DNA from 2 places in the [Bacillus] caldolyticus genome. Region 1 is predicted to be linked to the other one. Evidence: a T-box and tRNA genes for the amino acid it is inferred to sense, from the RefSeq annotation. Region 1 holds a T-box; the other holds one or more tRNA genes.
The links. The T-box of region 1 lies ahead of serS (serine--tRNA ligase). A T-box ahead of a tRNA ligase gene usually reads a tRNA of that ligase, here a tRNA-Ser.
Positions count from the first base shown of each region.

Region 1 (14,737 bases):
CAGGAAAGAATCTGGATCTGCTTGTGAAAAACGGCGAGGAAAAACAATACAAACCTGTATATGTGTTGGACAAGAAAAAAATGACAAAAGAAGGAAAGCTAGTCGCCCCTTTGAAAAAAGGGGAAACGGTTGGATATATGACGCTCGAATATAAAGGGGACGACTCCCTTGCCTTCTTAAGCCCAGACATGCAAAAAAACATCCGTGTGCCGCTTGTCACAACAGCTGAAGTCGAAAAAGCCAATTGGTTTGTTCTTTCGATGCGCGCGGTCGGCGGACTGTTTGTTGATTTATGGACAAGCGTCGCCAAAACAGTGAAAGGCTGGCTGTAAAATCGACTCCCCTTGATGGGGAGCTTTTTTCCATTGTGATTTTTGTAAAAATTGAGGTAAAATAAAACAGTGGAATCGTCCTTTTGCATGCCTCGCAAAGCATAAGGATTAGGAATAGGGGGAATCAACGTTGGCATTGACAGGTACGGACCGCGTCAAACGCGGCATGGCGGAAATGCAAAAAGGCGGCGTCATCATGGACGTCGTGAACGCAGAACAGGCGAAAATCGCTGAAGCGGCAGGGGCTGTCGCGGTTATGGCGCTCGAGCGCGTCCCGGCGGACATTCGCGCCGCTGGCGGTGTCGCGCGCATGGCCGACCCGACGGTGATCGAAGAAGTGATGAACGCCGTTTCGATCCCAGTCATGGCGAAAGTGCGGATCGGTCACTATGTTGAGGCGCGTGTCTTAGAGGCGCTTGGTGTCGACTACATTGACGAAAGCGAAGTATTAACGCCGGCTGATGAGGAGTTCCATATTGACAAACGGCAGTTTACCGTTCCATTTGTGTGCGGTTGCCGCGATTTAGGGGAAGCGGCGCGCCGCATTGCAGAAGGGGCATCGATGTTGCGGACGAAAGGAGAGCCGGGGACAGGCAACATCGTTGAGGCCGTGCGCCATATGCGCAAAGTGAACGCGCAAATTCGCAAAGTCGTCAACATGAGCGAAGATGAGCTTGTCGCTGAGGCGAAACAGCTCGGGGCTCCGGTTGAGGTGCTGCGCGAGATCAAGCGGCTTGGCCGCCTGCCGGTCGTCAACTTTGCCGCCGGCGGTGTCGCGACACCGGCTGACGCTGCCTTGATGATGCACTTGGGTGCGGACGGTGTCTTTGTTGGGTCTGGCATTTTCAAATCGGAAAATCCGGAAAAATACGCGCGCGCGATCGTAGAGGCGACGACTCATTACGAAGACTATGAATTGATCGCACACTTGTCGAAAGGATTGGGCGGCGCGATGCGCGGCATCGATATCGCGACATTGTTGCCGGAGCACCGGATGCAAGAACGCGGCTGGTAAGCTAAATAAAGGAGCAAAGCAACGATGAAAATAGGTGTACTTGGACTGCAAGGAGCTGTGCGGGAGCATGTTCGCGCCATTGAGGCGTGCGGCGCCGAGGCGGTCATCGTGAAAAAGCCGGAGCAGCTTGAAGGGTTGGACGGTCTTGTGCTGCCGGGCGGCGAAAGCACGACGATGCGGCGGCTCATCGACCGCTATGGGCTGATGGAGCCGCTCAAGCAATTTGCCGCTGCCGGCAAGCCGATGTTCGGCACGTGCGCCGGGCTGATTTTACTGGCGAAACGAATCGTCGGTTACGACGAGCCGCACTTAGGTTTGATGGACATTACGGTGGAGCGGAACTCGTTCGGTCGGCAGCGGGAAAGCTTTGAGGCGGAGCTGTCGATTAAAGGCGTCGGCGATGGCTTTGTCGGCGTCTTCATCCGCGCTCCGCATATCGTGGAGGCCGGGGACGGGGTCGATGTCTTGGCGACATACAATGACCGCATTGTCGCCGCTCGACAAGGACAGTTTCTTGGCTGCTCGTTCCACCCAGAGCTGACCGACGATCATCGATTGATGCAATACTTCCTCAACATGGTCAAAGAAGCGAAAATGGCGTCAAGCCTCAAGTAAAGTGATCAAGCGAAAGCGATGAGAGGAACGAGTAGCGGGATGCCTTCCTTATCAGAGAGCCGGTGGGCGGTGCGAACCGGCAGGGAGCTCCTGTGAATCCATCCTCGAGCAAAACGTTGAACGCCCAAAGGGCCAGTAGGCGTTTTCGGCCGCCGCCGTTAACGGCAAAAGGGGAAGGCATAGCAAGCCTTCAATAAGGGTGGCACCGCGGGATGGCTCCCGTCCCTTTTTTGGGACGGGGGCTTTTTTATGTATAATATTGAATGGAAAAGGAGGTAAAAGCCATGCTGGATGTGAAAATATTGCGCACCCAGTTTGAAGAAGTGAAAGAAAAACTAATGCAGCGCGGCGGGGATTTGACGAACATCGACCGCTTTGAACAATTGGACAAAGACCGCCGCCGCTTGATCGCGGAAGTCGAAGAGCTGAAAAGCAAGCGCAACGATGTGTCGCAGCAAATCGCTGTCCTAAAGCGCGAGAAAAAGGACGCCGAGCCGCTGATTGCCCAAATGCGCGAAGTCGGTGACCGCATTAAACGGATGGATGAACAAATTCGCCAGCTTGAGGCGGAACTCGACGACTTGTTGTTGTCAATTCCAAACGTGCCGCACGAATCAGTGCCGATCGGCCAATCAGAAGAGGACAATGTGGAAGTGCGGAGATGGGGAGAGCCGCGTTCGTTTTCCTTTGAGCCGAAGCCGCATTGGGAAATCGCCGATCGGCTCGGTTTGCTCGACTTTGAGCGAGCCGCCAAAGTGGCGGGAAGCCGATTTGTCTTTTATAAAGGGTTAGGAGCGCGGCTTGAGCGGGCGCTCATCAACTTTATGCTTGACATCCATCTCGATGAATTCGGTTACGAAGAAGTGTTGCCGCCATATTTAGTGAACCGGGCGAGCATGATCGGAACCGGACAGTTGCCGAAATTTGCCGAGGATGCGTTCCATTTGGACAGCGAAGATTATTTCCTCATTCCGACCGCTGAGGTGCCGGTGACGAACCTGCACCGCGACGAAATTTTGGCCGCAGATGATTTGCCGATTTACTATGCGGCCTACAGCGCCTGCTTCCGCGCGGAAGCCGGGTCGGCCGGCCGCGACACGAGAGGGCTGATCCGTCAGCATCAGTTCAATAAAGTCGAGCTGGTAAAGTTCGTAAAGCCGGAGGACTCGTACGATGAATTGGAAAAGCTGACGCGCCAGGCAGAGACGATTTTGCAACGGCTCGGGCTTCCGTACCGCGTTGTCGCCTTGTGCACCGGAGACCTTGGATTCTCGGCGGCGAAAACGTACGATATTGAAGTTTGGCTGCCAAGTTACGGAACGTACCGGGAAATTTCGTCGTGCAGCAACTTTGAGGCGTTTCAAGCGCGCCGTGCCAACATCCGCTTCCGTCGGGATCCAAAAGCGAAACCGGAGTACGTGCATACATTAAACGGTTCGGGGCTAGCCATTGGGCGGACGGTCGCCGCCATTTTGGAAAACTACCAGCAAGAAGACGGCTCGGTCATCGTTCCGGAAGCGCTTCGTCCTTACATGGGGAATCGGGACGTCATTCGCTGAAAAAAAGGTGCTTGAGGCAAATCGTTGGTTGACTTTTCCCGACTGCCGTGTTATAGTGAATGACGTTGGCAATGAGGAACAAGAAGTCTTGTTCTTGGCCAAGACGATGATGAAGAGGACTGACGCGCATAAGAGGAGATTGTCATCTGAAACGGCTGACCGCCGAAAGCCGTTTCCCATCATAAAAAAACCCGCCGTTGACCGGCGGGTTTTTTATGCCTTTATTTTTTTACAACAGTAAATTGATCAGCGATCAGCAGCCAGTTTTGTGGAAAATCAATGCCAAGTTTCCAATAGCTGACCCCGCGCAAACCAAGTTCCTTCACGAGATTAAATTTTGCTTGAATGGAGCGGGCGTCCTCAAACCATACTTCATGCTCGCGTCCGTTTTCGTCGCGATAGCGAAAATGCGGTGCCTGCGCCTCCGTATCGTATTCGATGGCAACGTTATACTTTGCGGCGAGGGCGATGGCTTGCTGCGGGCTGATGGCCTGGGCGTACGGGCCGCCGGGTACATATGGCAGCGTCCAGTCGTAGCCATACAAGTTTTGCCCCATCAAAATTTTTCCGGCTGGTATTTCAGAGATGGCGTACTCGAGAACGCGGCGGACCGGACCGATCGGGGACACCGGCATCGGCGGCCCGCCGCTGTAGCCCCATTCATACGTCATGATCACGACAAAGTCGACAATTTGTCCATGGGCGCGGTAGTCGTGTGCTTCGTACCAACGTCCGCGCTGGGTCGCGCTCGTTTTCGGCGCCAAGGCGGTCGACATCATCCACCCTTCTCGTGCAAACCGCCGTTTCGCTTTGCGCAAAAACGCATTATACGCCTCACGGTCTTCCGGGCGCAAATATTCAAAATCAAAATGGATGTCGCGGAAGCCATACCGTCTAGCGGTCGCGACAATGTTGTCGAGCAGACGATTTTGCAGCGTTTCGTTTGTTAACATAAGCGCGCCGAGCTCGTCGCTGAACTGCCCGTTTTCAATGTTGGCGACAACCATAACGAGCGTGACGCGGTTGGCGCGGGCAATATCCGGAAAGTCGTCAAGCGGCGGCTCTTGCAATGTCGCGTCGCGTCGGATCGCAAAATAAAAAGGACTCAAATAAGTCAAATACGGAGCGGCTTCGCGAGCGCTCGCCTCCAGCGCTGGGCTGACAGTCGCGCCGCGCGGTTCAATATAGGCGTTAAACTCCGCTCTTCGCTTGGCGCCGGGCGGTATATAAAGCCGCTGCCCGACCTTAAGCGGAGCGTTTAAGGAGAGGCGATTCACTTCGGCAAGCCGCTGCATCGGAATCGAAAATCGGCGTGCAATCGACCATAACGTGTCGCCGCGCTGCACCCAGTAAAAACGACCGACGATCGGGATCACGAGCGCCTGGCCGACAACGAGTTTATCAGGGTTTGGAAGCTTGTTGGCCCGGACAATGTCTTCCGCCGTGGTCCCGTATGCCTCAGCAATTCCACTTAACGTTTGTCCACTCTGCACTACGTGGATTTGCATACTTGACCTCCTAGTTGCGTCTTTATTCTCCATATTCTATGATGAAAAGAAAGGAGAAATGACCGTTTGTGTGAAGGGGTATACGATGAACACCGACGAGTACTACATGCGATTGGCAATGGAAGAAGCAAAAAAAGCGGAGCAGATCGGCGAAGTGCCGATCGGCGCTGTCATCGTTCAAGACGGCCGCGTCATCGCCCGCGCTCATAATTTGCGGGAAACCGAACAACGCGCCATCGCTCATGCAGAAATTTTGGCAATCGATGAAGCATGCCGGGCAACCGGTTCATGGCGGCTTGAGCGGGCGACGTTGTACGTAACGCTTGAGCCGTGCGCCATGTGCGCAGGCGCCATTGTTCTTTCCCGCATCGAACGGGTTGTATTTGGCGCGTTTGACCCAAAGGGAGGGTGCGCTGGGACATTGATGAACTTATTGCAGGAAAGCCGATTTAACCATCAGGTTAAGGTGGTAAGCGGGGTGCTTGCTGACGAGTGCGGTTCGCTGTTGAGCCAATTTTTTCGACGATTGCGCGAACAAAAGAGAAATGTTGGCGGGAGTGCCAACGAAAATTCCGTCGATTGACATTGCATTTTTTCCGCTAACGAGCTATACTGATAGTGCCGTGCTAAGCGGGGAGGTAGCGGTGCCCTGTACTCGCAATCCGCTCTAGCGAGGCTGAATTCCTTCTCGAGGTTAGTCTGTTGCGAGGCCTGTCTCAAGCAAGTGGTGTTGACGTCTGGGTCCCGCGCAATGGGATTCCGTGAACCCTGTCAGGTCCGGAAGGAAGCAGCAGTAAGCGGATGCTCCCATGTGCCGCGGGGACGCCTGGGCTGAGCTAACTGCTTGAGCAACGCTCGGGGCAGCTAATCGACAGAAGGTGCACGGCCTTACATAGCGATAGGGAACAAAACCCACTCATGGCGAGTGGGTTTTTTGTTATTTCAAATTGCAATAGGAAGTTATATAATAGATAGGACAAGAGAAAGAGGAGGGCCGTTTTCCGTGGCATACCAAGCGTTATATCGCGTGTTTCGGCCGCAGCGCTTTGCGGACATGGTCGGCCAAGAACACGTGACCAAGACGTTGCAAAGCGCCCTGCTTCAACATAAAATATCGCACGCTTACTTATTTTCCGGCCCGCGCGGTACAGGAAAAACGAGCGCAGCGAAAATTTTCGCCAAGGCGGTCAACTGTGAACAGGCGCCAGCGGCGGAGCCATGCAATGAGTGTCCAGCTTGCCTCGGCATTACGAATGGAACGGTTCCCGATGTGCTGGAAATTGACGCTGCTTCCAACAACCGCGTCGATGAAATTCGTGATATCCGTGAGAAGGTGAAATTTGCGCCGACGTCGGCCCGCTACAAAGTGTATATCATCGACGAGGTGCATATGCTGTCGATCGGTGCGTTTAACGCGCTGTTGAAAACGTTGGAGGAGCCGCCGAAACACGTCATTTTCATTTTGGCCACGACCGAGCCGCACAAAATTCCGACGACGATCATTTCCCGCTGCCAACGGTTCGATTTTCGCCGCATCCCGCTTCCGGCGATCGTTTCACGGCTAAAGTATGTCGCAAGCGCCCAAGGTGTCGAGGCGTCCGATGAGGCATTGTCCGCCATCGCCCGTGCTGCAGACGGGGGGATGCGCGATGCGCTCAGCTTGCTTGATCAAGCCATTTCGTTCAGCGACGGGAAACTTCGGCTCGACGACGTGCTGGCGATGACCGGGGCGGCATCATTTGCCGCCTTATCGAGCTTCATCGAAGCCATCCACCGCAAAGATACAGCGGCGGTTCTTCAGCAGTTGGAAACGATGATGGCGCAAGGGAAAGATCCGCATCGTTTGGTTGAAGACTTGATTTTGTACTATCGCGATTTATTGCTGTACAAAACCGCTCCCTATGTGGAGGGAGCGATTCAAATTGCTGTCGTTGACGAAGCGTTCACTTCACTGTCGGAAATGATTCCGGTTTCCAATTTATACGAGGCCATCGAGTTGCTGAACAAAAGCCAGCAAGAGATGAAGTGGACAAACCACCCACGCCTTCTGTTGGAAGTGGCGCTTGTGAAACTTTGCCATCCATCAGCCGCCGCCCCGTCGCTGTCGGCTTCCGAGTTGGAACCGTTGATAAAGCGGATTGAAACGCTGGAGGCGGAATTGCGGCGCCTGAAGGAACAACCGCCTGCTGCCCCTCCGTCGACCGCCGCGCCGGTGAAAAAACTGTCCAAACCGATGAAAACGGGGGGATATAAAGCCCCGGTTGGCCGCATTTACGAGCTGTTGAAACAGGCGACGCATGAAGATTTAGCTTTGGTGAAAGGATGCTGGGCGGATGTGCTCGACACGTTGAAACGGCAGCATAAAGTGTCGCACGCTGCCTTGCTGCAAGAGAGCGAGCCGGTTGCAGCGAGCGCCTCAGCGTTTGTATTAAAATTCAAATACGAAATCCACTGCAAAATGGCGACCGATCCCACAAGTTCGGTCAAAGAAAACGTCGAAGCGATTTTGTTTGAGCTGACAAACCGCCGCTTTGAAATGGTAGCCATTCCGGAGGGAGAATGGGGAAAAATAAGAGAAGAGTTCATCCGCAATAAGGACGCCATGGTGGAAAAAAGCGAAGAAGATCCGTTAATCGCCGAAGCGAAGCGGCTGTTTGGCGAAGAGCTGATCGAAATTAAAGAATAAACCGTTTAAAGGAGGATGCCAAGATGATGCGTGGCGGAATGGGCAATATGCAAAAAATGTTAAAACAAATGCAAAAAATGCAAAAAGAAATGCAAAAAGCGCAGGAAGAGTTGGCGGAAAAAACGGTGGAAGGCACGGCGGGCGGAGGCATGGTGACCGTTGTCGCTAACGGTCATAAACAAATTTTGGAAGTAAAAATTAAAGAGGAAGTCGTCGACCCAGACGATATTGAAATGCTGCAAGATTTGATTTTGGCAGCGACAAACGATGCGTTGAAAAAAGCGGATGAGTTGGCTAATGAAATGATGGGGCAGTTTACGAAAGGACTTAACATTCCAGGGTTGTTCTAGGGGGGGCGTATGCATTATCCAGAACCGCTATCGAAGTTGATTGACAGTTTTATGAAACTGCCCGGCATCGGCCCGAAAACGGCTGCCCGCCTTGCATTTCATGTGCTGGCGATGAAAGAAGACACCGTGCTTGAGTTTGCCAAAGCGCTCGTTGATGTCAAGCGGCATATTCATTATTGCACGATTTGCGGACATATTACAGATACAGACCCTTGCTACATCTGCAAAGACGAGCGGCGCGACCGGACGACGATTTGCGTTGTTCAGGATCCGAAAGATGTCATCGCCATGGAGAGGATGAAAGAATACAATGGCCTGTACCACGTGTTGCACGGGGCCATCTCGCCGATGGAAGGCATCGGACCGGAAGATATTAAAATCGCCGAGCTGCTCACGCGATTGCAGGATGAGACGGTCCAAGAGGTGATTTTAGCGACCGACCCGAACATCGAGGGAGAGGCAACGGCGATGTACATCTCCCGCCTGTTGAAGCCGACAGGAATCAAAGTCACCCGCATCGCCCATGGCTTGCCGGTCGGCGGCGACTTGGAGTATGCGGACGAAGTGACGTTATCAAAGGCGTTGGAAGGGCGCCGTGAGCTATAGAGAGAAAGAAGGTGGGGATCGGTTTGTTATGGCGGCGAAAGGGGAAACTAAAGAGACAATTTGATGAGAAGTTAATGGCTGAACTACAAAAGGCTAGAACTGAATGGCTTGAGCAGAAACAACTCATCGAAAAAAGCGTCGATCCGTCTCCGGAGGTGCTGAGCGCATTGCAACTCGCTGAGGCCAAATATTTTTTCCTCCTCCGCGAAGCGAAGCACCGCCGCATCACACTTAAGGAAGTGCGTTAACTTCCTTATTTTTTTGTTCTTTTTTCCCCTGTTTCTCATACGTTGGTAGTACAAGCGTGCAAAAAGGGGGTTCAAACGTTGGAGCCGAAAGTCGTCATTACCGTGTTGCTAGCGCTTATCGCCGTTTTGCTTATCGTCGGCGCCCGTCTCAAAGCGCTTCGCCTGATCGGCTACGCTGCTATCCGCCTGATCGTCGGGGCGCTCGCGCTGTTTGTCATCAACGCCATCGGCGGGCATTTTAACATCCATATTCCGATTAACCTCGTCACCTCAATCGTTTGCGGATTTCTTGGCCTCCCTGGAGCGGCAGCGTTAATCGTGATTGACCGATATATTTTGTAGGCATCATTATTCAAGATGCCTTTTATTTTTTTGTTTAAAAGTTATTGACTTTTATATGATAATGCATTATATTAACTAATGTCGCTGTTCATGAAAGATATGTTGACAGCAAATTAAATGATATGTATAATGATAAAAGTGTGCAAGATAAACAAGTTCCTTGAAAACTAAACAAAACGCAAGCGTCATAAGAAAAGCGGAGGCGCCGTAATTTCGCCTAAAGGCAGCCCCCGTCCTGCGGGCAACGGCGAAATATCGCCATCCTGGCGATCTCGAAGCCAAATGTTCTTCACCTCGAGGGGTGCTTGCGCCCCGAGGTGGAAGGTGATTTGGCAGAAGAGAGCGAGGCGCCGAAGCTGGACAATACGGAAAAGCTGAGGCTCGCGGGTCGCCGCGATGGGCAAATGTTCTTCGCCTGCAGGGATTTACAATCCCGAAGGCGAAGGTTATTTGACCCCGAGAGGCGGCGGGCCGAAGCTGGACAATCCGAAAAGCCAATCAACTTTCTTTGGAGAGTTTGATCCTGGCTCAGGACGAACGCTGGCGGCGTGCCTAATACATGCAAGTCGAGCGGACCAAATCGGAGCTTGCTCTGGTTTGGTCAGCGGCGGACGGGTGAGTAACACGTGGGCAACCTGCCCGCAAGACCGGGATAACTCCGGGAAACCGGAGCTAATACCGGATAACACCGAAGACCGCATGGTCTTTGGTTGAAAGGCGGCCTTTGGCTGTCACTTGCGGATGGGCCCGCGGCGCATTAGCTAGTTGGTGAGGTAACGGCTCACCAAGGCGACGATGCGTAGCCGGCCTGAGAGGGTGACCGGCCACACTGGGACTGAGACACGGCCCAGACTCCTACGGGAGGCAGCAGTAGGGAATCTTCCGCAATGGGCGAAAGCCTGACGGAGCGACGCCGCGTGAGCGAAGAAGGCCTTCGGGTCGTAAAGCTCTGTTGTGAGGGACGAAGGAGCGCCGTTCGAAGAGGGCGGCGCGGTGACGGTACCTCACGAGGAAGCCCCGGCTAACTACGTGCCAGCAGCCGCGGTAATACGTAGGGGGCGAGCGTTGTCCGGAATTATTGGGCGTAAAGCGCGCGCAGGCGGTTCCTTAAGTCTGATGTGAAAGCCCACGGCTCAACCGTGGAGGGTCATTGGAAACTGGGGGACTTGAGTGCAGGAGAGGAGAGCGGAATTCCACGTGTAGCGGTGAAATGCGTAGAGATGTGGAGGAACACCAGTGGCGAAGGCGGCTCTCTGGCCTGCAACTGACGCTGAGGCGCGAAAGCGTGGGGAGCAAACAGGATTAGATACCCTGGTAGTCCACGCCGTAAACGATGAGTGCTAAGTGTTAGAGGGGTCACACCCTTTAGTGCTGCAGCTAACGCGATAAGCACTCCGCCTGGGGAGTACGGCCGCAAGGCTGAAACTCAAAGGAATTGACGGGGGCCCGCACAAGCGGTGGAGCATGTGGTTTAATTCGAAGCAACGCGAAGAACCTTACCAGGTCTTGACATCCCCTGACAACCCAAGAGATTGGGCGTTCCCCCTTCGGGGGGACAGGGTGACAGGTGGTGCATGGTTGTCGTCAGCTCGTGTCGTGAGATGTTGGGTTAAGTCCCGCAACGAGCGCAACCCTCGCCTCTAGTTGCCAGCACGAAGGTGGGCACTCTAGAGGGACTGCCGGCGACAAGTCGGAGGAAGGTGGGGATGACGTCAAATCATCATGCCCCTTATGACCTGGGCTACACACGTGCTACAATGGGCGGTACAAAGGGCTGCGAACCCGCGAGGGGGAGCGAATCCCAAAAAGCCGCTCTCAGTTCGGATTGCAGGCTGCAACTCGCCTGCATGAAGCCGGAATCGCTAGTAATCGCGGATCAGCATGCCGCGGTGAATACGTTCCCGGGCCTTGTACACACCGCCCGTCACACCACGAGAGCTTGCAACACCCGAAGTCGGTGAGGTAACCCTTACGGGAGCCAGCCGCCGAAGGTGGGGCAAGTGATTGGGGTGAAGTCGTAACAAGGTAGCCGTACCGGAAGGTGCGGCTGGATCACCTCCTTTCTAAGGATGTTATTGACAAAATCGAATGGTTTGATTATAATGACGCTTGCTGTTTTGTTTGGTTTTGAGGGAATTGGTTATTCTCTCGGTTGTTTTGCGCCTGCGTCTGCGAGTGATTCAGCGGAGCTGGATTCCTCGGCGCAAGGCCGCAAAGAAGCTGACTCAAGGCAGCAGCCTTGTTTCGTTTTGAGGGAACTGACCGTTCCTTGCAATGTGTATATGGGCCTATAGCTCAGCTGGTCAGAGCGCACGCCTGATAAGCGTGAGGTCGGTGGTTCAAGTCCACTTAGGCCCATTGGATGGGGCCTTAGCTCAGCTGGGAGAGCGCCTGCTTTGCAAGCAGGAGGTCATCGGTTCGATCCCGATAGGCTCCACCATATCAAGGTAAGAGGTTTCAACGTAGTTGCTTTGCGTCTGCGTCTACAAGCGGATTCGGAGAAGCTGAATTCCTCGACGCAAACCAGCGAAGAAGCGAATTCAAAGGAGCTACTTTGCGCCTTCGTCTTCCAGCAGGTTCAAGGAAGATGGATTCCTCGGCGCAAAGCTGCAAAGAAGCAGACTCAAGGCAGCAGCTTCGTTCCTTGAAAACTAGATAACCGATAAAGCAAAGGAAGAAGCCGAGAGCGCAATAGGTTAAGCTAGAAAGGGCGCACGGTGGATGCCTTGGCACTAGGAGCCGATGAAGGACGGGGCAAACGCCGAAACGCTTCGGGGAGCTGTAAGCAAGCGTTGATCCGGAGATGTCCGAATGGGGGAACCCACTGTCCGTAATGGGGCAGTATCCATGCCTGAATCCATAGGGCATGGAGGGCACACCCGGGGAACTGAAACATCTTAGTACCCGGAGGAGAAGAAAGCAACCGCGATTCCCTGAGTAGCGGCGAGCGAAACGGGAACAGCCCAAACCAAGAGGCGAGTCCTCTTGGGGTTGTAGGACCGCTCACGATGGGAGTGAGAAAGGGACGGGGTAGACGAACCGGTCTGGAACGGCCGGCCAGAGAAGGTGAGAGCCCTGTAGTCGAAACTTCGTTCCCTCCCGAGCGGATCCTGAGTACGGCGGGACACGAGGAATCCCGTCGGAAGCAGGGAGGACCATCTCCCAAGGCTAAATACTCCCTAGTGACCGATAGTGCACCAGTACCGTGAGGGAAAGGTGAAAAGCACCCCGGGAGGGGAGTGAAAGAGAACCTGAAACCGTGTGCCTACAAGTAGTCAGAGCCCGTTGATGGGTGATGGCGTGCCTTTTGTAGAATGAACCGGCGAGTGACGATGGCGTGCGAGGTTAAGCCGGAGAGGCGGAGCCGCAGCGAAAGCGAGTCTGAACAGGGCGTGTGAGTACGTCGTCGTCGACCCGAAACCAGGTGATCTACCCATGTCCAGGGTGAAGGCCGGGTAACACCGGCTGGAGGCCCGAACCCACGCACGTTGAAAAGTGCGGGGATGAGGTGTGGGTAGGGGTGAAATGCCAATCGAACTTGGAGATAGCTGGTTCTCCCCGAAATAGCTTTAGGGCTAGCCTCGGGTTTAGGAGTCTTGGAGGTAGAGCACTGATTGGGCTAGGGGCCCAAACCGGGTTACCGAACCCAGTCAAACTCCGAATGCCAATGACTTATGCCCGGGAGTCAGACTGCGAGTGATAAGATCCGTGGTCGAGAGGGGAACAGCCCAGACCGCCAGCTAAGGCCCCGAAGTGCACGTTCAGTGGAAAAGGATGTGGAGTTGCAAAGACAACCAGGATGTTGGCTTAGAAGCAGCCACCATTTAAAGAGTGCGTAATAGCTCACTGGTCGAGTGACTCTGCGCCGAAAATGTACCGGGGCTAAACGTGCCGCCGAAGCTGCGGGATGACCGTTGGTCATCGGTAGGGGAGCGTTCTAAGGGCAGAGAAGCCAGACCGGAAGGACTGGTGGAGCGCTTAGAAGTGAGAATGCCGGTATGAGTAGCGAAAACAGAGGTGAGAATCCTCTGCGCCGAAAGCCTAAGGGTTCCTGAGGAAGGTTCGTCCGCTCAGGGTTAGTCGGGACCTAAGCCGAGGCCGAAAGGCGTAGGTGATGGACAACAGGTTGAGATTCCTGTACCACCTTCTTCCCGTTTGAGCGATGGGGGGACGCAGGAGGATAGGGCGAGCAGGCGGCTGGAAGAGCCTGTCCAAGCCGTGAGGCTGATCCGCAGGCAAATCCGCGGATCATAAGGCCAAGCGGTGACGGCGACGGAGTGATCCGGAAGTCCCCGATTTCACACTGCCAAGAAAAGCCTCTAGCGAGGGAAGAGGTGCCCGTACCGCAAACCGACACAGGTAGGCGAGGAGAGAATCCTAAGGCGCGCGGGAGAACTCTCGTTAAGGAACTCGGCAAAATGACCCCGTAACTTCGGGAGAAGGGGTGCTCTTTGGGGTGAAGAGCCCTGAAGAGCCGCAGTGAAAAGGCCCAAGCGACTGTTTATCAAAAACACAGGTCTCTGCGAAGCCGAAAGGCGACGTATAGGGGCTGACACCTGCCCGGTGCTGGAAGGTTAAGGGGAGCGCTTAGCGGAAGCGAAGGTGCGAACCGAAGCCCCAGTAAACGGCGGCCGTAACTATAACGGTCCTAAGGTAGCGAAATTCCTTGTCGGGTAAGTTCCGACCCGCACGAAAGGTGTAACGACTTGGGCGCTGTCTCAACGAGAGACCCGGTGAAATTATACTACCTGTGAAGATGCAGGTTACCCGCGACAGGACGGAAAGACCCCGTGGAGCTTTACTGCAGCCTGATATGGAATTTTGGTATCGCTTGTACAGGATAGGTGGGAGCCTGGGAAGCCGGAGCGCCAGCTTCGGTGGAGGCGGCGGTGGGATACCACCCTGGCGGTATTGAAATTCTAACCCGCACCCCTTAGCGGGGTGGGAGACAGTGTCAGGTGGGCAGTTTGACTGGGGCGGTCGCCTCCCAAAAGGTAACGGAGGCGCCCAAAGGTTCCCTCAGAATGGTTGGAAATCATTCGGAGAGTGCAAAGGCACAAGGGAGCTTGACTGCGAGACGGACAGGTCGAGCAGGGACGAAAGTCGGGCTTAGTGATCCGGTGGTTCCGCATGGAAGGGCCATCGCTCAACGGATAAAAGCTACCCCGGGGATAACAGGCTGATCTCCCCCAAGAGTCCACATCGACGGGGAGGTTTGGCACCTCGATGTCGGCTCATCGCATCCTGGGGCTGTAGTCGGTCCCAAGGGTTGGGCTGTTCGCCCATTAAAGCGGTACGCGAGCTGGGTTCAGAACGTCGTGAGACAGTTCGGTCCCTATCCGTCGCGGGCGGAGGAAATTTGAGAGGAGCTGTCCTTAGTACGAGAGGACCGGGATGGACGCACCGCTGGTGTACCAGTTGTCCCGCCAGGGGCACCGCTGGGTAGCTATGTGCGGACGGGATAAGCGCTGAAAGC
Region 1 is NZ_CP025074.1:1,990,097-2,004,833, reverse strand. Features, by position in the region: gene CWI35_RS10495 (serine hydrolase) at 1-332, shown strand, start outside; gene pdxS (pyridoxal 5'-phosphate synthase lyase subunit PdxS) at 463-1,347, shown strand; gene pdxT (pyridoxal 5'-phosphate synthase glutaminase subunit PdxT) at 1,372-1,962, shown strand; T-box leader at 1,972-2,192, shown strand; gene serS (serine--tRNA ligase) at 2,247-3,521, shown strand; gene CWI35_RS10475 (glycoside hydrolase family 18 protein) at 3,743-5,029, opposite strand; gene tadA (tRNA adenosine(34) deaminase TadA) at 5,115-5,612, shown strand; RNA gene ffs (signal recognition particle sRNA large type) at 5,651-5,915, shown strand; gene dnaX (DNA polymerase III subunit gamma/tau) at 6,033-7,715, shown strand; gene CWI35_RS10455 (YbaB/EbfC family nucleoid-associated protein) at 7,742-8,065, shown strand; gene recR (recombination mediator RecR) at 8,075-8,671, shown strand; gene CWI35_RS10445 (YaaL family protein) at 8,695-8,919, shown strand; gene CWI35_RS10440 (pro-sigmaK processing inhibitor BofA family protein) at 8,998-9,261, shown strand; rRNA gene CWI35_RS10430 (16S ribosomal RNA) at 9,767-11,324, shown strand; tRNA gene CWI35_RS10425 (tRNA-Ile) at 11,546-11,619, shown strand; tRNA gene CWI35_RS10420 (tRNA-Ala) at 11,626-11,701, shown strand; rRNA gene CWI35_RS10415 (23S ribosomal RNA) at 11,956-14,737, shown strand, end outside.

Region 2 (14,737 bases), 550 kb from region 1:
TGACGATTGCCATTGGCCAGCCAGCTCCAGATTTCACCTTGCCGGCAAGCAATGGGAAAATGGTTTCGCTGTCTGATTTTCGCGGCCGGTATGTGGTGCTTTACTTTTATCCAAAAGACATGACCCCGGGGTGCACAGCCGAAGCGTGCGACTTTCGCGATCGCCATGCGCAGTTCGCTGAGTTGAACGCCGTCATTTTAGGAGTGAGCACCGACCCGATGAATCGGCATGAGGCGTTTATCGAAAAATATGAGTTGCCATTTTTGCTTCTTTCTGATGAGCGGCATGAAGTGGCCGAGCTGTATGGGGTATGGAAGAAAAAGAAAAATTTCGGCAAGGAATATATGGGCATTGATCGCTCGACATTCATTATCGCCCCCGACGGAACGTTGGTCCAAGAATGGCGCGGGGTGAAAGTGAAGGGGCATGTCGATGAGGCGCTTGCGGAAGTCGCCCGACTAGCGTCATCTAGGTAAGCGTCCAGACAATGTACATCGTTTGGCGTATGATACATAGTAACCTCCTCAAATGAATGACATAAGAGGCGGAAACAATTTCCGCCTCCTTTTTTTGTTAAAATGGCGTCTGAGCCCATATATTAATGGCATCTATATTGACAAATGGCATGTATTCTTTGTAGACTAATTATAAATATTATAAAGTGATAATTTTTTTCACCTTTGCACAGAGAGTGAGGTGCATGACGGTGTCTGACAACGAGCAACTGAAGGAAGCGCTTGACATGCTGAAAAAGACTGGCATACGCATCACGCCGCAGCGTCATGCGATATTGGAGTATTTGATCAGCTCGATGTCCCATCCGACGGCTGATGAAATATACAAAGCGCTGGAAGGGAAATTCCCAAACATGAGTGTAGCTACCGTCTACAATAACTTGCGCGTCTTTAAGGAAATCGGGCTTGTCAAAGAGCTGACGTACGGCGATTCGTCAAGCCGGTTTGACTTCGTCACTTCCAATCATTATCACGTCATCTGTGAAGAGTGCGGCAAAATTGTCGATTTCCACTATCCAGCGCTTGATGAAGTCGAGCAGCTTGCCGCTCACGTCACCGGCTTTAAGGTCGACCATCATCGCATGGAAGTGTACGGAGTCTGCCCTGACTGTCAAAAAAGCGGGGCGCCGGCGCATTCGCATTAAAAAGCTGATAGCACAAGGCGGCTATCAGCTTTTTCTTTTTTTGTTGTACTTTTCGTCAAACTCTTTTCCTTCCAGTTCGCGGTCTAACGTCAACGGTTCACGGCAAAACATGCATAAATCGACGCGTCCGAGCATTTTTGTCACTTTGCCGCACGACGGGCAAACAACTTGGACGGCTCTCGTCGAGAGTGTGCCGATCCAAAAATATACAATGCCACTGGCGACAAGAAACAACATCCCAAACAACATAAACAACGTCATGATGACCGGGGACGTACGAAAAAACAGCCCAAGATACATGACAATGACACCGATAAAAATCAAGCTTAAGGCGAAAGTGCGAATTTTGTTGATTTTGCTCGAATATTTGATGCTCATCACAGTCCCTCCTACATAGACCACTATACCATAAAACGGGGTCCCATCGCGAAGAAGAAATCAACAAAATCGACGTTTTAAAGAAAGGAATTCCTCTTTTTTTGTCGAATAACGAATGACGGCAACAAACGACAGCTTCATGGATGCAAGCATTCTGGTCTTTCTGAAATGAAACAGGCGTTGACAGCATTGTTTGAACATCTGCACAAACGCAATGTGATGATTGATGATGGTGGAAGGGAGGAAAAAACGTTGCAGAAAAAACAGCCGGCTCAAAATAGGAACGTATGGTTGTCTGTCAATCGATATGTTGGGATATCTGAGGGATTTGTCCGCCCGGATATCGCGGCCGGCTTTCTGCAACGGACGCGAGGTATGAAAGAATTGCTGCATCCCATCTGTCACGAATGGGCAAACCGCTGCAACACGCACGGAATTTTAATGATTGAAAAAACGGCTTGCCATGCAGCAACAACGGATACGTTTGATGTCGTGCTGCTCGTCATTGTCGACCCGCAAAGCGAGCCTATGCTTCTCAGACAGTATTCACTAAACGAGAAAAAGGCGGTGCTTTATGCAGTCAGTGAACGGCAGTTAAATGAATGGCTTGTTCTCGGGTCACATCGAAAGGCGGTCGACTGGGTGTTCAACGGAACGGTCGTGTTTGACCGAAACGGCTATGTTCAGCAGTTGCGCCAGCGCCTTGAGCAATTCCCGCCTAAAGAACGGCGATTGAAAATGGGACTCGAGTTTGCCAAACTGATCCGCCATTATACAGATGGCAAGGCGCTGTTTGCCGCCAAGCATTGGCTCGACTCATACAACCATATGGTGCAAGCCCTCCATCATTTGGCGCGATTGACCGTGATCGAGCACGGACTTTACCCGGAAGTGACCGTATGGAATCAAGTCAAGCGAATGGATGGAAGGATTTATAAACTGTATGAAGAACTCGTTGGAAGTGAAGAACCGCTTCCGAAACGGCTGGAACTTTTGTTGCTGGCCAGTGAATTTTTGATTCATTCTTACGTAGAATCAGGTTCCTCTCATTTATGCGAAGCGCTGAAAGAAAAAAATGGTGCTTGGAGCATTGAGGAAATGACCGGTCATCCGCAGTTTGCGCCTTACTCGGTTGATCTTGTTATCATGCTTGAGTATCTTGTCGAAAGGAAAGTGCTAACCGTCGTGGAAATGCCGACAAAAGGAAATACAATGCTCGAACGGTATTACACGTTGTAAAAAAAGAATTTTGACGGTCCCCTTCTGCTGATCCCCAAAAATGGAAGGGAGCCGGTGAGAGGATGGATGCTATTAGGAATTTCATTGTGTTTATACAAATGTTAGTTGCCAAGATCATTGAAGGAAGGAGGCAACCCGGCCGAAAAAAGCTCTTGACTTCCTTGTCGAACGATGATATATTTTAAATCGCTGTCGCGCCGGGAAAATGTTGCGGAGCGGTATGAATAAAAGGCTGTTGACAACGAACAATAAAAATGCTATGATGTAAGGGCCGCTTTAGGAAGCGGAAAACACATTTGCGTTTGAGGGAGTCCAGAGGAGTTGGATTCCTCGGCGCAAGACTGCAACGAAGCAAGTTCAAGAAGAGGTCTCGTTCCTTGAAAACTGAACGAAACGAAGCGCAATAGAAAAGCGGAGGCCGCATTGGCCAAAGCAAAGGCCAATCAACTTTCTTTTGGAGAGTTTGATCCTGGCTCAGGACGAACGCTGGCGGCGTGCCTAATACATGCAAGTCGAGCGGACCAAATCGGAGCTTGCTCTGATTTGGTCAGCGGCGGACGGGTGAGTAACACGTGGGCAACCTGCCCGCAAGACCGGGATAACTCCGGGAAACCGGAGCTAATACCGGATAACACCGAAGACCGCATGGTCTTTGGTTGAAAGGCGGCCTTTGGCTGTCACTTGCGGATGGGCCCGCGGCGCATTAGCTAGTTGGTGAGGTAACGGCTCACCAAGGCGACGATGCGTAGCCGGCCTGAGAGGGTGACCGGCCACACTGGGACTGAGACACGGCCCAGACTCCTACGGGAGGCAGCAGTAGGGAATCTTCCGCAATGGGCGAAAGCCTGACGGAGCGACGCCGCGTGAGCGAAGAAGGCCTTCGGGTCGTAAAGCTCTGTTGTGAGGGACGAAGGAGCGCCGTTCGAAGAGGGCGGCGCGGTGACGGTACCTCACGAGGAAGCCCCGGCTAACTACGTGCCAGCAGCCGCGGTAATACGTAGGGGGCGAGCGTTGTCCGGAATTATTGGGCGTAAAGCGCGCGCAGGCGGTTCCTTAAGTCTGATGTGAAAGCCCACGGCTCAACCGTGGAGGGTCATTGGAAACTGGGGGACTTGAGTGCAGGAGAGGAGAGCGGAATTCCACGTGTAGCGGTGAAATGCGTAGAGATGTGGAGGAACACCAGTGGCGAAGGCGGCTCTCTGGCCTGCAACTGACGCTGAGGCGCGAAAGCGTGGGGAGCAAACAGGATTAGATACCCTGGTAGTCCACGCCGTAAACGATGAGTGCTAAGTGTTAGAGGGGTCACACCCTTTAGTGCTGCAGCTAACGCGATAAGCACTCCGCCTGGGGAGTACGGCCGCAAGGCTGAAACTCAAAGGAATTGACGGGGGCCCGCACAAGCGGTGGAGCATGTGGTTTAATTCGAAGCAACGCGAAGAACCTTACCAGGTCTTGACATCCCCTGACAACCCAAGAGATTGGGCGTTCCCCCTTCGGGGGGACAGGGTGACAGGTGGTGCATGGTTGTCGTCAGCTCGTGTCGTGAGATGTTGGGTTAAGTCCCGCAACGAGCGCAACCCTCGCCTCTAGTTGCCAGCACGAAGGTGGGCACTCTAGAGGGACTGCCGGCGACAAGTCGGAGGAAGGTGGGGATGACGTCAAATCATCATGCCCCTTATGACCTGGGCTACACACGTGCTACAATGGGCGGTACAAAGGGCTGCGAACCCGCGAGGGGGAGCGAATCCCAAAAAGCCGCTCTCAGTTCGGATTGCAGGCTGCAACTCGCCTGCATGAAGCCGGAATCGCTAGTAATCGCGGATCAGCATGCCGCGGTGAATACGTTCCCGGGCCTTGTACACACCGCCCGTCACACCACGAGAGCTTGCAACACCCGAAGTCGGTGCGGTAACCCTTACGGGAGCCAGCCGCCGAAGGTGGGGCAAGTGATTGGGGTGAAGTCGTAACAAGGTAGCCGTACCGGAAGGTGCGGCTGGATCACCTCCTTTCTAAGGACGAAGAAAAGCGGAAGCGCCGCGTTTGGCTCTCGAAGCCAAATGTTCTTCACCCGCAGGGGTGCTTGCACCCCGAGGGGGAAGGTTATTTGGCAGAAGAGAGCCAGGCGCTGGAGCTAGACATCAGTCGTTATTCAAAGCAAAACGCGCTTCTGTTTCGTTCAGTTTTGAAGGAATGAGAAATTCCTTCAGTTGCTTTGCGTCTGCGTCTACAAGTGAATTCAGAGAAGCTGGATTCCTCGACGCAAAGCTGCAAGGAAGCTGTTTCAACGTAGTTGCTTTGCATCTGTGCCTGCGTCTGCTAGCAGGTTCAGGGAAGCAAGATTCCTCGGCACAAGACTGCAGAGAAGCAAATTCAAGAAGCAGTCTCGTTCCTTGAAAACTAGATAACCGGAAAAGCGGAGGCGAGCGTTTCGCCGCGATGGGCAAATGTTCTTCGCCTGGAGGGATGTTCACATCCCGAAGGCGAAGGTTATTTGACCCCGAGCGGCGGCGAGCCGAAGCTAGACAGTAAGGAAGAAGCCGAGAGCGCAATAGGTTAAGCTGGAAAGGGCGCACGGTGGATGCCTTGGCACTAGGAGCCGATGAAGGACGGGGCAAACGCCGAAACGCTTCGGGGAGCTGTAAGCAAGCGTTGATCCGGAGATGTCCGAATGGGGGAACCCACTGTCCGTAATGGGGCAGTATCCATGCCTGAATCCATAGGGCATGGAGGGCACACCCGGGGAACTGAAACATCTTAGTACCCGGAGGAGAAGAAAGCAACCGCGATTCCCTGAGTAGCGGCGAGCGAAACGGGAACAGCCCAAACCAAGAGGCATGTCCTCTTGGGGTTGTAGGACCGCTCACGATGGGAGTGAGAAAGGGACGGGGTAGACGAACCGGTCTGGAACGGCCGGCCAGAGAAGGTGAGAGCCCTGTAGTCGAAACTTCGTTCCCTCCCGAGCGGATCCTGAGTACGGCGGGACACGAGGAATCCCGTCGGAAGCAGGGAGGACCATCTCCCAAGGCTAAATACTCCCTAGTGACCGATAGTGCACCAGTACCGTGAGGGAAAGGTGAAAAGCACCCCGGGAGGGGAGTGAAAGAGAACCTGAAACCGTGTGCCTACAAGTAGTCAGAGCCCGTTGATGGGTGATGGCGTGCCTTTTGTAGAATGAACCGGCGAGTGACGATGGCGTGCGAGGTTAAGCCGAAGAGGCGGAGCCGCAGCGAAAGCGAGTCTGAACAGGGCGTGTGAGTACGTCGTCGTCGACCCGAAACCAGGTGATCTACCCATGTCCAGGGTGAAGGCCGGGTAACACCGGCTGGAGGCCCGAACCCACGCACGTTGAAAAGTGCGGGGATGAGGTGTGGGTAGGGGTGAAATGCCAATCGAACTTGGAGATAGCTGGTTCTCCCCGAAATAGCTTTAGGGCTAGCCTCGGGTTTGAGAGTCTTGGAGGTAGAGCACTGATTGGGCTAGGGGCCCCAAACGGGTTACCGAACCCAGTCAAACTCCGAATGCCAATGACTTATGCCCGGGAGTCAGACTGCGAGTGATAAGATCCGTGGTCGAGAGGGGAACAGCCCAGACCGCCAGCTAAGGCCCCGAAGTGCACGTTCAGTGGAAAAGGATGTGGAGTTGCCGAGACAACCAGGATGTTGGCTTAGAAGCAGCCACCATTTAAAGAGTGCGTAATAGCTCACTGGTCGAGTGACTCTGCGCCGAAAATGTACCGGGGCTAAACGTGCCGCCGAAGCTGCGGGATGACCGTTGGTCATCGGTAGGGGAGCGTTCTAAGGGCAGAGAAGCCAGACCGGAAGGACTGGTGGAGCGCTTAGAAGTGAGAATGCCGGTATGAGTAGCGAAAACAGAGGTGAGAATCCTCTGCGCCGAAAGCCTAAGGGTTCCTGAGGAAGGTTCGTCCACTCAGGGTTAGTCGGGACCTAAGCCGAGGCCGAAAGGCGTAGGTGATGGACAACAGGTTGAGATTCCTGTACCACCTTCTTCCCGTTTGAGCGATGGGGGGACGCAGGAGGATAGGGCGAGCAGGCGGCTGGAAGAGCCTGTCCAAGCCGTGAGGCTGATCCGCAGGCAAATCCGCGGATCATAAGGCCAAGCGGTGACGGCGACGGAGTAATCCGGAAGTCCCCGATTTCACACTGCCAAGAAAAGCCTCTAGCGAGGGAAGAGGTGCCCGTACCGCAAACCGACACAGGTAGGCGAGGAGAGAATCCTAAGGCGCGCGGGAGAACTCTCGTTAAGGAACTCGGCAAAATGACCCCGTAACTTCGGGAGAAGGGGTGCTCTTTGGGGTGAAGAGCCCTGAAGAGCCGCAGTGAAAAGGCCCAAGCGACTGTTTATCAAAAACACAGGTCTCTGCGAAGCCGAAAGGCGACGTATAGGGGCTGACACCTGCCCGGTGCTGGAAGGTTAAGGGGAGCGCTTAGCGGAAGCGAAGGTGCGAACCGAAGCCCCAGTAAACGGCGGCCGTAACTATAACGGTCCTAAGGTAGCGAAATTCCTTGTCGGGTAAGTTCCGACCCGCACGAAAGGTGTAACGACTTGGGCGCTGTCTCAACGAGAGACCCGGTGAAATTATACTACCTGTGAAGATGCAGGTTACCCGCGACAGGACGGAAAGACCCCGTGGAGCTTTACTGCAGCCTGATATGGAATTTTGGTATCGCTTGTACAGGATAGGTGGGAGCCTGGGAAGCCGGAGCGCCAGCTTCGGTGGAGGCGACGGTGGGATACCACCCTGGCGGTATTGAAATTCTAACCCGCACCCCTTAGCGGGGTGGGAGACAGTGTCAGGTGGGCAGTTTGACTGGGGCGGTCGCCTCCCAAAAGGTAACGGAGGCGCCCAAAGGTTCCCTCAGAATGGTTGGAAATCATTCGGAGAGTGCAAAGGCACAAGGGAGCTTGACTGCGAGACGGACAGGTCGAGCAGGGACGAAAGTCGGGCTTAGTGATCCGGTGGTTCCGCATGGAAGGGCCATCGCTCAACGGATAAAAGCTACCCCGGGGATAACAGGCTGATCTCCCCCAAGAGTCCACATCGACGGGGAGGTTTGGCACCTCGATGTCGGCTCATCGCATCCTGGGGCTGTAGTCGGTCCCAAGGGTTGGGCTGTTCGCCCATTAAAGCGGTACGCGAGCTGGGTTCAGAACGTCGTGAGACAGTTCGGTCCCTATCCGTCGCGGGCGGAGGAAATTTGAGAGGAGCTGTCCTTAGTACGAGAGGACCGGGATGGACGCACCGCTGGTGTACCAGTTGTCCCGCCAGGGGCACCGCTGGGTAGCTATGTGCGGACGGGATAAGCGCTGAAAGCATCTAAGCGTGAAGCCCCCCTCAAGATGAGATTTCCCACCGCGCAAAGCGGGTAAGATCCCTCGAAGATGACGAGGTCGATAGGTCCGAGGTGGAAGCGTGGCGACACGTGGAGCTGACGGATACTAATCGATCGAGGGCTTAACCAAGAAAAGCGCAGGCGAGCGGCTTCTTCCTGAGCACGGTTATCTAGTTTTGAGGGAATGAAAAAGTCTTGACAACAGGTCAACTTTCCTTATAATAAGACTTGTCCATTGTTGCCTAGTGGCTATGGCGGAGGGGAAACACCCGTTCCCATCCCGAACACGGAAGTTAAGCCCTCCAGCGCCGATGGTAGTTGGGGCCAGCGCCCCTGCAAGAGTAGGTCGCTGCTAGGCAATTTCGTGGAGGATTAGCTCAGCTGGGAGAGCACTTGCCTTACAAGCAAGGGGTCGGCGGTTCGATCCCGTCATCCTCCACCATCTTAATATAAAAGCTGACTTACTTTCTCATCATCGCGGGGTGGAGCAACGAGCCTTTGCTTCATCGAATTCGCTTCGAGTTGCCTCGACGCATCGAGCGTCTTTGAATCAGCTTGTAGAGGAAGAGGCAACGAACAACAACACTAAAAGCATTGTGAAAATCAACTTACTTTCTCATCATCGCGGGGTGGAGCAGTCCGGTAGCTCGTCGGGCTCATAACCCGAAGGTCGCAGGTTCAAATCCTGCCCCCGCAACCAAAATTGGTCCCGTAGTGTAGTGGTTAACATGCCTGCCTGTCACGCAGGAGATCGCGGGTTCGAGTCCCGTCGGGACCGCCATTCTTTCAAAATTGTGAAAGATGAAAAATACGGCTCAGCAGCTCATTCGGTAGAGACGAGCATCCGCTTCATCGAATTCGCTTCGAGTTGCCTCGACGCATCGAGCGTCTTTGAATCAGCTTGTAGAGGAAGAGGCACAGAGCAATTCAACGAGCGAGTTAAAAAATAATATATGGCTCGGTAGCTCAGTCGGTAGAGCAAAGGACTGAAAATCCTTGTGTCGGCGGTTCGATTCCGTCCCGAGCCACCATTTTTATCATAGTTCCGAAAGAAGGTTCCCGCTTCATGCAAAGCTAAGTGGGAGTAGTTCACAGACATGTCAGATGTTCAAACCACCCCGGCTTAGTTCAATGGGTAGCGACGAACATTCGCATCGTCGAGTCTGTTGCGAGTTGCCTCGACGCACTCAGCTTCCTCGAATCAGCTTGCAGAGGAAGAGGCACAACTAGGCAGACAACATGAGTCACTAGCTAATTTTAAATGTGCCGGCTTAGCTCAATTGGTAGAGACGAGCATCGGCATCATCGAATTGGCTGCGAGTTGCCTCGACGCACTCAGCTTCCTCGAATCAGCTTGCAGAGGAAGAGGCACAACTAGGCAGACAACATGAGTCACTAGCTAATTTTAAATGTGCCGGCTTAGCTCAATTGGTAGAGACGAGCATCGGCATCATCGAATTGGCTGCGAGTTGCCTCGACGCACTCAGCTTCCTCGAATCAGCTTGCAGAGGAAGAGGCACAACTAGGCAGACAACATGAGTCACTAACTAATTTTAAATGTGCCGGCTTAGCTCAATTGGTAGAGCAACTGACTTGTAATCAGTAGGTTGCGGGTTCAAGTCCTGCAGCCGGCATTCTTATTCCTTAATAACCCCTTAAGCCATTAAGGCGGCAACCGCGAGCCATTAGCTCAGTAACGAGCGCTGCATCTTCGAGTTTGCTTCGAGTTGCCTCGACGCACTTGGCATCTTTGAATCGGCTGGGAGAGGAAGAGGCAGGTAGAGTGAAACGAAGCTGTAGAGTGTTATCCTAACCATGAGCCATTAGCTCAGTAGGTAGAGCATCTGACTTTTAATCAGAGGGTCGGAGGTTCGAGTCCTCCATGGCTCATCGTCTTGCGGAAGTAGTTCAGCGGTAGAACACCACCTTGCCAAGGTGGGGGTCGCGGGTTCGAGCCCCGTCTTCCGCTCCACTTCCGCCGGGGTGGCGGAATTGGCAGACGCACAGGACTTAAAATCCTGGGGTAGGTAACTACCGTGCCGGTTCGAGTCCGGCCCTCGGCACTTGTGCGCTCGTAGCTCAATTGGATAGAGCATCTGACTACGGATCAGAAGGTTAGGGGTTCGAATCCTCTCGAGCGCGTTTTGTCGGGAAGTAGCTCAGCTTGGTAGAGCACACGGTTCGGGTCCGTGAGGTCGCAGGTTCAAATCCTGTCTTCCCGATTTATCATGGGGCCTTAGCTCAGCTGGGAGAGCGCCTGCTTTGCAAGCAGGAGGTCATCGGTTCGATCCCGATAGGCTCCACCTTTTGACTTAAATTTGGCGGTGTAGCTCAGCTGGCTAGAGCGTACGGTTCATACCCGTGAGGTCGGGGGTTCGATCCCCTCCACCGCCACCATTATCGGACCTTTAGCTCAGCTGGTTAGAGCAGACGGCTCATAACCGTCCGGTCGTAGGTTCGAGTCCTACAAGGTCCACCATTATTATTGTTGCTTTTTTGGAGGAGTACCCAAGTGGTTGAAGGGGTCGGTCTTGAAAACCGAGAGGCGCCGCAAGGCGCGCGGGGGTTCGAATCCCTCCTCCTCCGCCATGCACTTTAAAATCGTGCCGGCTTAGCTCAATTGGTAGAGACGAGCATTCGCATCGTCGAATCTGCTGCGAGTTGTCCCGACGCATCCCACTTCTTTGAATAAGCTTGCAGAGGAAGGGACACCGAGCATTTGACTTCCTCGAATTAGCTGGGAGAGGAAGAGGCACAACTAGGCAGACAACATGAGTCACTAGCTAATTTTAAATATGCCGGCTTAGCTCAATTGGTAGAGACGAGCATCGGCATCATCGAATTGGCTGCGAGTTGCCTCGACGCACTCAGCTTCCTCGAATCAGCTTGCAGAGGAAGAGGCACAACCAGGCAGACAACATGAGTCACTAGCTAATTTTAAATATGCCGGCTTAGCTCAATTGGTAGAGCAACTGACTTGTAATCAGTAGGTTGCGGGTTCAAGTCCTGCAGCCGGCACCAGAACGAGGCGACTATGGCGAAGTGGTTAACGCACCAGATTGTGGCTCTGGCATGCGTGGGTTCGATTCCCACTAGTCGCCCTTTTCATTATATTCTATATTTGCGGGTGTAGTTTAGTGGTAAAACCTCAGCCACGAGCATCTGCATCATCGAATCTGCTTCGAGTTGCCCCGACGCATCTGGCTTCTGTGAATCAGCTGGTAGAGGAAGGGGCATGGAAGCAGCGTGGCGGATGTTCAACTAAATGATATGCGGGTGTAGTTTAGTGGTAAAACCTCAGCCACGAGCATCTGCATCATCGAATCTGCTTCGAGTTGCCCCGACGCATCTGGCTTCTGTGAATCAGCTGGTAGAGGAAGGGGCATGGAAGCAGCGTGGCGGATGTTCAACTAAATGATATGCGGGTGTAGTTTAGTGGTAAAACCTCAGCCTTCCAAGCTGATGTCGTGGGTTCGATTCCCATCACCCGCTTTTTATGGGCCTATAGCTCAGCTGGTCAGAGCGCACGCCTGATAAGCGTGAGGTCGGTGGTTCAAGTCCACTTAGGCCCATTATTTTCCATTGAATATTTTTGGGTCATTCGCTATAATAATGGGCGAACAATGCCCCATCGTTCCACAGCAAAATCGGAGCGACGAGCTTCACATCTTCGAATTCGCTGCGAGTTGCCTCGACGCATCTCGCTTCCTTGAATTAGCTGGCAGAGGAAGAGGCAACGAGCACATTTGGAAGATGTGCATAACATATAGTTATTCATCATTCCGCAATAGCTCAGCGGTAGAGCAACCGGCTGTTAACCGGTAGGTCGTAGGTTCGAATCCTACTTGCGGAGCCATTTCTTTGGAGAAGTACCCAAGTGGCTGAAGGGGACGGTTTGCTAAACCGTTAGGTCGCAGTTTTGCGGCGCGCGGGTTCAAATCCCGCCTTCTCCGCCATAATGGCCCGTTGGTCAAGTGGTTAAGACACCGCCCTTTCACGGCGGTAACACGGGTTCGAATCCCGTACGGGTCACTGGTTGCTGGCACCAGAGATTCTGGTGCCCTTTTGTACAATTTCTTTTGTCGATTTTTGCGTTTTTTTCTTGCGATGCGTGTGGAAGTCTGTTATAATATCTCTCGTTAGCTTTAAAATTACGTTATGATTGTTGGGGACAACGCAGTGTTTCGTTTCGTTAAAGAACGAGGCATTGCGTTTTTTTCTTTATCACCCTAAACCGAGAAGACCCCCACTTCCACGCGTGAGCGTAGGTGGGAGAGAGTTCAAGTAGGGAGGGAGTCCCCCGTTTCCAACAGCAGGAAAGTGGGGGGAAGATCAAATGAACAATTGGGCGTCGGCTTCGCCGCCATGAATTTGCACAAACATCGTTTGGATGGCTTGAAGCTGGCGCTTGGCGGTTTCTTCTGGCGTTGATGGGAGAAAGTAAACGATTTGCAAAGCGTTTTTCGTTTCTCTCGTCACGGCGGTCCGCTCCGAATCGACGATCGGACTGCCAAACGGCCCTCGTTCATCTTTGCTGACGAGTTTGTTGGCAAAGTTGACTGTGCGGCCGTTTAACGCGATGTATTCATCTTGTTCCGTGCCGATCGTGAGCGTCACTGTCCCGTTGATGCGGTCTAGATCATAGATGCCGAGCGGAATTTTATAATAGAGTGAAAAAAAGTTGTTTATGTCCGCCGCTGAATGGATAGGCGGAATGAAGCTTTTTTTCTGGATGCGTCGGTACAGGCTTTCACTTGACGGTCGATAGCGGCTTGGGTCCGTTCCGATTTGTTTGAAAGTACGGCGCCATTCGACCATCTCAGGGATGTCGGCAATCGACTTTTCCTGCAGCTCGATGTAAAGAGATTCTTGAAACAGCTCAAGCCTCCCCCTTAACATTTGCGGTGAATCGCTGACCTCGATATGATGATAGCGGATGACGCCGAATTTACCAGAAGGAAGGCGTTGCTTTAGTTGTTCTGATATCACGCATTTCATCTTGATCACCTCGGATTTCATTTTACCATATATGACGAAAGGAGGGAAAACGATGGATGTTATGGCATTAAAGCAGGAAGTCATTGAGTACAGTCGGTCAATCGGCATTGATAAAATCGGATTTGCGAGCGCTGATCCGTTTGTTGAATTAAAGGAACGGCTGCGCCGCCAGCAGGAGCTCGGCTATCAGTCCGGTTTTGAGGAACCAGATATTGAGAAACGGACGAATCCTTCATTGCTTCTTCCGGAAGCAAAATCGATTATTGCCATTGCTCTTGCCTATCCGTCTAAAATGAAAAATGCGCCGCGGGGGACAAAGACGGAACGGCGCGGCGTTTTTTGCCGCGCTTCATGGGGAAAGGACTACCACGATGTGTTGCGGGAACGTTTGCAGCAGCTCGAGGAGTTTTTGCTGGCCAAAGTGCCCCATGCCCGCGTTCGCTCGATGGTGGATACCGGAGAGCTCGCTGATCGGGCGGTGGCGGAACGAGCAGGGATCGGTTGGAGCGGCAAGAACTGCTCTATTATTACACCGGAGTTTGGATCGTATGTGTATTTGGGAGAAATGATTACGAATATTCCATTTCCCCCTGATGAACCGGTTGAAAACCGATGCGGCACGTGCACGAAATGCATTGATGCCTGCCCGACCGGGGCGCTTGTGCAAGGGGGGCAACTGAACGCACAGCGGTGCCTTTCCTTTTTAACGCAAACGAAAGGCTTTTTAGCCGACGAGTTTCGGGAGAAAATCGGGAACCGGCTGTACGGCTGCGATACATGCCAGCAAGTCTGCCCGGAAAATAAGGGGAAAGACTTTCATTTGCATCCAGAATTCGAGCCGGATCCGGAAGCGGTAAAGCCGAAGCTCATCCCGCTGCTTCAGATGAGCAACCGTGAATTTAAAGAAACATTTGGGGCCATGGCGGGTTCATGGCGTGGGAAAAAGCCGATTCAGCGCAATGCCATTCTGGCGCTCGCCCATTACAAAGACCAAACCGCGGTGCCGCACTTACTGCGTTTGTTGAAAGAGGATAGCCGTCCCGTCATCCGCGGGACGGCGGCGTGGGCGCTCGGGAAAATCGGGGATCCAAGCGCTAAGCCTTACTTGGAGGCCGCGCGGCAAACGGAGGCGGATGCCGATGTGATCGCTGAGATTGAAAAAGGACTGAAACTGTTGGCTGAGGCAAAGGAATAGGGAAAAAAACGCAGCTTCCCCACATAAGGTAGTAACAAAAACGAAAGTGGTGGAAAGCAGCATGAAAAAACAGTTGCGCGCGTGGTTGGATGAGCGAGCCCGCTCGTTTGTGTCGGAAAGCAATATCCGAAGCGAAGAGGCGGCAAGAAAGCAACGGCTTTGCCAAAAGCGCGGTGCGGAGATCGTCCGTTGCACGATCCGGGGACAAATTGTCGGCAGGCAGACCATCGAGCGGGAAGCGAAAGTTATGTATATTGCCCACCATCAATTTTTAATTAAGCAAAGGGGTTCACTATATATAGAAGAACAGGTTGAGGAGCGATGCGCCTGTTTTGTTCGCGGTGAGCTTGTAACTGATGAACCGATCAACCGGTTGGGGGGGGATATGGAGGCGCCGCGCGTCGAACGAGAGCAATG
Region 2 is NZ_CP025074.1:1,442,814-1,457,550, reverse strand. Features, by position in the region: gene bcp (thioredoxin-dependent thiol peroxidase) at 1-476, shown strand, start outside; gene perR (peroxide-responsive transcriptional repressor PerR) at 701-1,159, shown strand; gene CWI35_RS07675 (YgzB family protein) at 1,184-1,537, opposite strand; gene CWI35_RS07670 (nucleotidyltransferase-like protein) at 1,913-2,776, shown strand; rRNA gene CWI35_RS07665 (16S ribosomal RNA) at 3,228-4,785, shown strand; rRNA gene CWI35_RS07660 (23S ribosomal RNA) at 5,328-8,257, shown strand; rRNA gene rrf (5S ribosomal RNA) at 8,369-8,485, shown strand; tRNA gene CWI35_RS07650 (tRNA-Val) at 8,494-8,569, shown strand; tRNA gene CWI35_RS07645 (tRNA-Met) at 8,751-8,827, shown strand; tRNA gene CWI35_RS07640 (tRNA-Asp) at 8,833-8,908, shown strand; tRNA gene CWI35_RS07635 (tRNA-Phe) at 9,083-9,158, shown strand; tRNA gene CWI35_RS07630 (tRNA-Thr) at 9,689-9,761, shown strand; tRNA gene CWI35_RS07625 (tRNA-Lys) at 9,945-10,017, shown strand; tRNA gene CWI35_RS07620 (tRNA-Gly) at 10,025-10,099, shown strand; tRNA gene CWI35_RS07615 (tRNA-Leu) at 10,105-10,190, shown strand; tRNA gene CWI35_RS07610 (tRNA-Arg) at 10,196-10,269, shown strand; tRNA gene CWI35_RS07605 (tRNA-Pro) at 10,276-10,349, shown strand; tRNA gene CWI35_RS07600 (tRNA-Ala) at 10,358-10,430, shown strand; tRNA gene CWI35_RS07595 (tRNA-Met) at 10,448-10,524, shown strand; tRNA gene CWI35_RS07590 (tRNA-Ile) at 10,530-10,606, shown strand; tRNA gene CWI35_RS07585 (tRNA-Ser) at 10,626-10,716, shown strand; tRNA gene CWI35_RS07580 (tRNA-Thr) at 11,073-11,148, shown strand; tRNA gene CWI35_RS07575 (tRNA-His) at 11,156-11,228, shown strand; tRNA gene CWI35_RS07570 (tRNA-Gly) at 11,549-11,619, shown strand; tRNA gene CWI35_RS07565 (tRNA-Ile) at 11,626-11,699, shown strand; tRNA gene CWI35_RS07560 (tRNA-Asn) at 11,909-11,983, shown strand; tRNA gene CWI35_RS07555 (tRNA-Ser) at 11,991-12,083, shown strand; tRNA gene CWI35_RS07550 (tRNA-Glu) at 12,088-12,159, shown strand; gene CWI35_RS07545 (B3/B4 domain-containing protein) at 12,460-13,125, opposite strand; gene queG (tRNA epoxyqueuosine(34) reductase QueG) at 13,178-14,320, shown strand; gene CWI35_RS07535 (amidase domain-containing protein) at 14,382-14,737, shown strand, end outside.
Region 2: it encodes a tRNA-Ser, which carries the amino acid that the T-box ahead of serS (serine--tRNA ligase) is inferred to sense. The anticodon was not compared.